DNA from 3 places in the Pseudokineococcus sp. 1T1Z-3 genome. Region 2 is predicted to be linked to each of the others. Evidence: riboswitches for the same ligand, from Rfam matches in the RefSeq annotation. Region 2 holds a riboswitch; each other region holds the start of a gene.

The links. A riboswitch is a leader RNA that binds a small molecule or an ion and turns the genes downstream of it on or off. The one in region 2 is predicted to bind S-adenosylmethionine.
Region 1: linked by a shared signal. The riboswitch ahead of metX (homoserine O-acetyltransferase MetX) and the one ahead of WDV86_RS08260 (bifunctional o-acetylhomoserine/o-acetylserine sulfhydrylase) in region 2 are both predicted to bind S-adenosylmethionine.
Region 3: linked by a shared signal. The riboswitch ahead of WDV86_RS01155 (aminotransferase class V-fold PLP-dependent enzyme) and the one ahead of WDV86_RS08260 (bifunctional o-acetylhomoserine/o-acetylserine sulfhydrylase) in region 2 are both predicted to bind S-adenosylmethionine.

Annotation. Positions count from the first base shown of each region.
Region 1 is NZ_JBBHZF010000020.1:59,655-61,904, reverse strand. Features, by position in the region: gene WDV86_RS07300 (DUF4192 domain-containing protein) at 1-1,127, shown strand, start outside; SAM riboswitch class IV at 1,214-1,325, shown strand; gene metX (homoserine O-acetyltransferase MetX) at 1,422-2,250, shown strand, end outside.
Region 2 is NZ_JBBHZF010000023.1:175,207-177,456, forward strand. Features, by position in the region: gene WDV86_RS08260 (bifunctional o-acetylhomoserine/o-acetylserine sulfhydrylase) at 1-1,121, opposite strand, end outside; SAM riboswitch class IV at 1,153-1,267, opposite strand; gene WDV86_RS08265 (sensor histidine kinase) at 1,314-2,250, opposite strand, start outside.
Region 3 is NZ_JBBHZF010000001.1:264,845-267,094, forward strand. Features, by position in the region: gene WDV86_RS01155 (aminotransferase class V-fold PLP-dependent enzyme) at 10-1,365, opposite strand; SAM riboswitch class IV at 1,491-1,603, opposite strand; gene WDV86_RS01160 (fluoride efflux transporter FluC) at 1,682-2,062, opposite strand; gene WDV86_RS01165 (fluoride efflux transporter FluC) at 2,059-2,250, opposite strand, start outside.

The sequences.
Region 1 (2,250 bases), on a different contig from region 2:
CCCGGCTCGACCGCGAGGTCGAGGACCTGCTGGCCGTGGCGGCCCTGGAGCAGCAGGCCGCCGCCCACCTCGACCTCGTGGTGACCTCGACGGTGGGGCACATGGTCGCCGACGGCGCGCAGGAGGTCGTCGCCGTCCTCTACGACGACCAGGGCCCGCCCGGGGACCCCTGGCTCGACCCGCGCGACGCGGGGACCCCCGACCTCCTCCAGGCGCTCCTCGAGCTCCGCTGCCGGGAGGCCGGCGTCGGTCTGCGCGAGTCCTGGTGGGTCGACGGGCGGTGCTACCGCAGCCTGGCCTGCCGCAAGGGGTGCTGCCCGCCGGAGGGGGCGCCGCTCGCCGAGGTCCTCGGCAGCCGGGTCGCCGCCGAGATGGTCGTCGCGGGCTCGGCCCCGCTGACCACGCGCGAGGACCTCTTCGCAGACCTCGTGCCCGTGTCCTCGGCGGCGCAGGAGGAGGCCCGGCGTGGCGTCGCCGCCGAGCGGGCGCGGCAGCGCCGCAGCGGTCAGGACGAGCAGCGGTCGGCCCGGGTGCGCGTCGAGGCGTGGCAGGCCCTCCAGCGCGCCGTCGCGGTCGAGCGGGGGGCGGCCGAGGCGGCACGAGCCCTGCCCGTGGGGCCCGACGGGCCGGCGCCCGACGCGGACCTGCCCGCGGGGGAGCGGCACGACCCCGTCCTGCTGGGCCGTCTGGCCGCGAGCCTGCGGGACCCCCGGCTCCGCGACGCCCTGCTCGTGTCGTGCCTCGACGAGGCCGGCGACGTGCCGGGGCTGCTGCTGCGCGGGCTCGACGACGCCGGTCGGTCCGCGGCGCTCATGGAGCAGGTGGTCGGCGCGGCCGACCAGGCCCGCGAGCCGGTCCCCGCGCTGGTCGACCCCGTCGACGCGCTCCTGGCTGCCGTCGTGCGGCACGTGCCCGGCCCCGACGGCGCCGAGGCTCTGGGCGCCCTCGCGTGGTCGGCCTGGTTCGCCGGTGACGGCGCGCGGGCCGTGCACTGCGCGCAGCGGTCGGTCGAGGTCGCTCCAGCCTCCTCGATGGGCCAGCTCGTGCTCGACGTCCTTGACGCCGGGGCGACGCCCGCGTGGGTCCGCGCCCGCCGTGAGGAGGACCAGCGCCCGCCGTGCGGCTGACGTCCCGCGGTGAGCGGCAGCGGCGCCCGCGCCGGGCGAGGGACGCGCCTTGAGGACCCGCAGCCGGGGCAGGTACCGTCGGCCCAGGTCATGAGTCCCAGCGCCAAGCCCCGGCTCGCTGGGCGGCAACCCTCCTCCGCGGTGGGGTGCCCCGGGTGATGACCGGGCCCGTCGGTCGTCGGCGGGCAAGCGCGGGCCGGCGTCGCACGGCCCCTCGACCAGGAGGTCGCCGTGGCCAGCACCCTCTCCGTCGTCCCGGCCGTGACGCCCGTGCCGCCGGCGCGCACCGCCGCCGTGCCTGCCGCCCCGGGCGGGCAGGCGGCGGCGGCACCCGCGGCCTCGCCCCAGCCGCCGCCCCCCGCGAGCGCGGCCTGGCGCCCGGGCGACCCGGTGGGCGAGCGGCGCAGCGTGCTCGTCGGCGACCTCGTCCTGGAGTCCGGCGCGGTGCTGCCCGGCGTCGAGATGGCCTACGAGGTCTGGGGCCGACCCGACGCCGACGGGGCCAACGTCGTCCTGGTCTGCCACGCGCTCACCGGTGACAGCCACGTCGTCGGACCGGCGGGGGAGGGCCACCCCACGCCCGGCTGGTGGGAGGGGCTCGTCGGTCCCGGGCTCGCGCTGGACACCGACCGGTGGTGCGTGCTGGCGCCCAACGCCCTCGGCGGGTGCCGCGGCAGCACCGGCCCGGCGTCACCGGCCCCGGACGGGCGGCCCTGGGGCAGCCGCTTCCCGGCGCTGACCGTCCGGGACCAGGTGGCCGCCGAGGAGGCGCTCGCCGACGCCCTCGGGGTGGCCTCCTTCGCGCTCGTCCTCGGGGGCTCGATGGGGGGGATGCGGGCGCTGGAGTGGGCGGTCTGCGCGCCCGACCGCGTGCGCCGGCTGCTCGTCCTGGCCTCCTGCGCGGAGGCCAGCGCCGACCAGATCGCCTGGGCGGCGGCCCAGCTCGCGGCGATCGAGGGGGACCCGCGCTACGCCGGCGGGGACTACCACGACGCGCCCGACGGGCTCGGGCCCCACCACGGCCTGGGCGTCGCCCGCCGGATCGCCCACACCACCTACCGCAGCGCGCAGGAGGTCGACGCCCGCTTCGGCCGGCGGGCGCAGGCCGGCGAGGACGTCGCGC
Region 2 (2,250 bases):
CGCGGCGCGTACTTCTGCTGCCGGGCGTGCCACGGGCTGGACGGCAGCCCCGCGTACTGGACGCGCTCGACGTCCTCGCGCGCCTCCAGCCACTCGGCGACCGCCTGGGCGTTGGCGACGTGCCGCTCCAGCCGCAGGCTCAACGTCTCGATGCCCTGACCGAGCAGGAAGGCGTTGAACGGGGAGATCGCCGGCCCCAGGTCGCGCAGCAGCTGCACCCGCGCCTTGAGGATGTACGCGAGGTTCGCCCCGAGCTCGCTGCCGACACCAAGGTCCCGCGCGTAGACCAGACCGTGGTAGCTCTCGTCGGGGGTGTTGAAGCCGGGGAAGCGCTCGGGGTGGGCGGCGTAGTCGAAGGTGCCGCCGTCGACGATCACCCCGCCGATCGCCGTCCCGTGACCGCCGAGGTACTTCGTCGCCGAGTGCACGACGACGTCGGCGCCCCACTCCAGCGGGCGCGAGAGGAACGGCGTGGCCACCGTCGCGTCCACGACGAGCGGCACCCCCACCTCGTGCGCGACCGCCGCGACGGCCTCGACGTCCAGGACGTCGCCCCGCGGGTTGGGGATGGCCTCGCCGTAGAAGACCTTCGTGTTCGGCTGCGCCGCAGCGCGCCACGACTCCGGGTCGTCGGGGTCCTCGACGAAGGTCGTCGTCACGCCGAGCTTGGGCAGGGTGTAGCGCAGCAGGTTCACCGTGCCGCCGTAGAGGCTCGGGCTGGCGACGACGTGGTCGCCGGCCTCGGCGACGTTGAGGATCGCCAAGGTCTCCGCCGACTGGCCGGAGGCCACGAGCAGCGCCCCGACACCGCCGTCGAGGTCGGCGATGCGGTTCTCGACCGCCTCCGTCGTCGGGTTGGTGATGCGTGTGTAGATGTTGCCGATCTCGCTGAGCGCGAAGCGGGCGGCGGCCTGCTCGGTGCTCGCGAAGGAGAACGACGTCGTCTGGTGGATCGGCAGGGCCCGCGAGCCCGTCGTCGGGTCCGGCGCCGAGCCCGCGTGGATTTGTCGGGTCTCGAAGGACCAGCCGCCCGGCGCGGGCGCGTCGGACAGCGGGCCCGCCTCGGCGACGTCCGGCGTCTGCGGCTCGGCGGCAGGTGTGCTGGTGGGCTCGACGGACATGGGGGCGCTCCCGTGCTCAAGGGCTCGCGTGAGCCCGCGCTTGCCGCGCCCGGACGGACGACGGCCCGGTCATCACCCGGGGCACCCCGCCGCAGGAGGAGGGTTGCCGGCCAGCGAGCCGGGGCTTGACGCTGGCGCTCATGACCTGGCGAGGACGGTAGGACACCGGCGGCGACGCCCGGGACCCGCGTCTCAACCAGCGGGACGCACAGGGGTGACGCCGGCCCCGGGCAGGCGGAGCACCGCAGCCGTCCCCCGGGTCCCGTCGGGGCGTGGCGCCAGGACCACGTCGCCCCCGTGCGAACGGGCGATGCCGCGGGCGATGGGCAGCCCCAGGCCTGCGCCGCCGGCGTCGCGGGAGCGCGCCTCGTCCAGGCGCACGAGCCGCTCGAAGACGCGCTCGCGGTCCGCCTGCGGCACCCCCGGGCCGTCGTCGAGGACCGTGACGACCGCGTCGTCGCCCTCCCGGCCCGTCCGCACCTCGACGGAGCCGTCCGGACCAGCGGCGCGGACGGCGTTGTCGAGCAGGTTCGCGAGCACCTGCGCGAGGCGGTCGGCGTCGGCACGCACGCGCAGCGGCGGTCCTGACGCCAGGTGCAGGGCGGCCGACGGCCGCAGGCGCCGGTCCTCGACGGCCGTCCGCGCCAGGTCGCGCAGGTCGACGTCGGCGAGCTGCAGCTCCAGCCCGCGGTCGATGCGGGCCATCGTCAGGAGGTCGTCGACGAGCCGCGACGCACGCCGGGACTCCCGGGCGACCGCGGCGGCGAGCCGCTCGGTCTCGGCGCGGGGGCGCTCGGCGCGCACGAGCAGGTCGGCCGCCGCGTGGACGCCGGCCAGCGGCGTCCGCAGCTCGTGCGCCGCCTCGGAGAGCAGCGCACGCATCCGCTCCTCCGAGGCGCGGGCCCGCGCCTCGGCGCCCTCGACGGCGTCGAGCATGTCGTCGAACGCCGCCGCGGTACGGCCCAGCTCGGTGCCGGGCCGGTCGGGCCGCAGCCGGCGACCCCGGTCGCCGGCGGCGATGGAGCGCGCCGTCGCGGTGATGCGGTCCAGCGGCGCCAGCACCTGTCCGACGACGGCGAGCAGCGCCAGGGCCGCCAGCACGAGGACGACGACGCTCGCCACCGCGAGC
Region 3 (2,250 bases), on a different contig from region 2:
CCGGGTGCCTCAGCCTCCGCAGGGCCGCGCGGCCGCTGCCCGTGCGCTCGGGTCGCCCCACTCCGGCCACGGCCGGGGGTCGTCGACCGGTGCGTGCCGGCCCTCGACGACCTCGTAGGTCCACGCCGGGCCGTCGGCGACGAGCGACTTCAGCGCGGCGACCAGCCGGTCGACGTCCTCTGCCCGCGTGCCGACGCCGACGCTCGCCCGCACCGCCCCGCCGGGCAGCCCGAGCCGCGCCAGCAGCGGGTGCGCGCAGAAGCGCCCGTCGCGCACCCCGACGCCGTGCTCGGCCGACAGGTACGCCGCCACGAGCCCCGGGTCCACGCCGTCGACGGTGAAGGTCACGACCCCGATGGACGACGGCACGTCCTCCAGCGCCCGGACGACGCGGACGCCCGGCACCTGCGCCAACCCGTCGAGGAGTCGCGCGCGCAGCGCCTGCTCGTGCGCCTCCAAGGCGCCGTCGTCCAGGGCGGAGAGCGCCTCGCACGCGGCGGCGAGCGCGGCGGCGCCCAGGACGTTCGGCGTCCCGCCCTCGTGCCGGGCGGGCGCCGTCGCCCAGCGGACGTCGTCGGCGCCGACCTCCTCGACCGCTCCCCCGCCGGCCAGGTGCGGCGTGCCGGCGTCGAGCCAGTCGCGGCGCCCGACGAGCGCGCCGGCGCCGAAGGGCGCGTAGAGCTTGTGGCCGGACAGGGCAACCCAGTCGACGCCGTCGCGCGCGAGGTCGAGCGCCCGGTGCGGGGCCAGCTGGGCGGCGTCCACGGCCAGGCGCGCGCCGTAGTGGTGCGCCAGCGCGGCGAGACGCGCGAGCGGCAGCTCCTCGCCCGTGACGTTGCTCGCGCCGGTGACGGCCAGCAGCGACGTCGGCGCTGCGGCCAGCGCCCGCTCGAGCGCCTCCACCGTCCCCTCGAGCGTGCTGGCCGCCGCGACGACCCGCTGGGTGACGCCGCGGTGGCCCTGCGTGCGCCACGGCAGCAGGTTGGCGTGGTGCTCCAGGTCGAGCACGAGCACCGACCCGCCGTCCGGCACGCAGCCGGCGAGGACGGCGAGGGCGTCGGTGGTGTTGCGCGTCCAGACGACGACGTCGTCGCGGCGGGCGCCGACGAAGCCGGCGACGACGTCGCGCGAGCCCTCCAGCACGGCGGTGCTCACCTGCGAGGCGTACCCGGCGCCGCGGTGGACGCTCGCGTACAGCGGCAGCACCCGCTCGACGTGCTCGGCGACCCAGACCAGCGCGGGCGCGCTCGCGGCGACGTCGAGGCCCGCGTAGCGCGCCTCGCCGCCGGTGACGAGCGGCACGCGCTCCTCGCCGCCGACGACGGGGAGCAGCGGGTGCTCGCCGGGCGCGGGCGCGGCCCGCAGACGCCGACCCCCCGGCTGGCGCTGCCCGACGGCGAGACGCCCGGCAGCAGGAGGCCGCGCGGCGGGCACGAGGGCGAGACGGGGGGCAGCACTCACGGCAGTCTCCTGGAGAGCCAGGACCCGAAGGTCCGCGCTTGCCGCGCCAGGGCCGGCGCGGCCAGGTCCTCACCCGGGGCACCCCACCGCGGAGGAGGGTTGCCGGCCAGCGAGCCGGGGCTTGTCGCTGGCGCTCTTGACCTGCTCGCACCGTAGGGCACGAGGCGCCCGGTGACCAGCCCTCGGGACGGGTGCCCACCGTCCGGACCGCGGGCGCCGTTCAGCCCGCGAGCAGCCTGCCCAGCACGAGCCCGCCGCCGGCCGCGGCGGTGCTCATGAGGACGGTGACGAGCGCGGCGGCGGCCGCCGCGGCGGCACGACGCTCCTGCCCGAGCCGCAGCACCTCGACGACGGCGGTGCCGAAGGTCGTGAAGCCGCCGCAGAAGCCGGTGGCGACGACCGGCAGGACGGCGCCCGACTCCGCCCCGCCGAGCAGACCGGTCGCCAGCCCGATGAGCAGCGAGCCTGCGACGTTGACGACCGCTGTGCCCCAGGGCCACCGGCCGCCGAGGGCGCTGCGCACCTCGCCGTCGACGACGACGCGCGCGACCGCACCCAGCCCGCCGGCCAGGCACACCGCGAGGAGGACGGCGGCGCTCACCGCGCCACCTGCGGGCCTGGCGCCCCGCGGCCGACCGACGACGCCAGGGCGACGCCGACTGCCGCGGCCGCCACCCCCGCGACGAGCGTCGTCCCGGCGTAGGCGAGCGCCGTCGCAGGGCTGGCGCCGGCCAGCTCGACCGTCTCCAGGGCGAGGGCGCTCGTCGTCGTCAGCCCGCCGAGCAGACC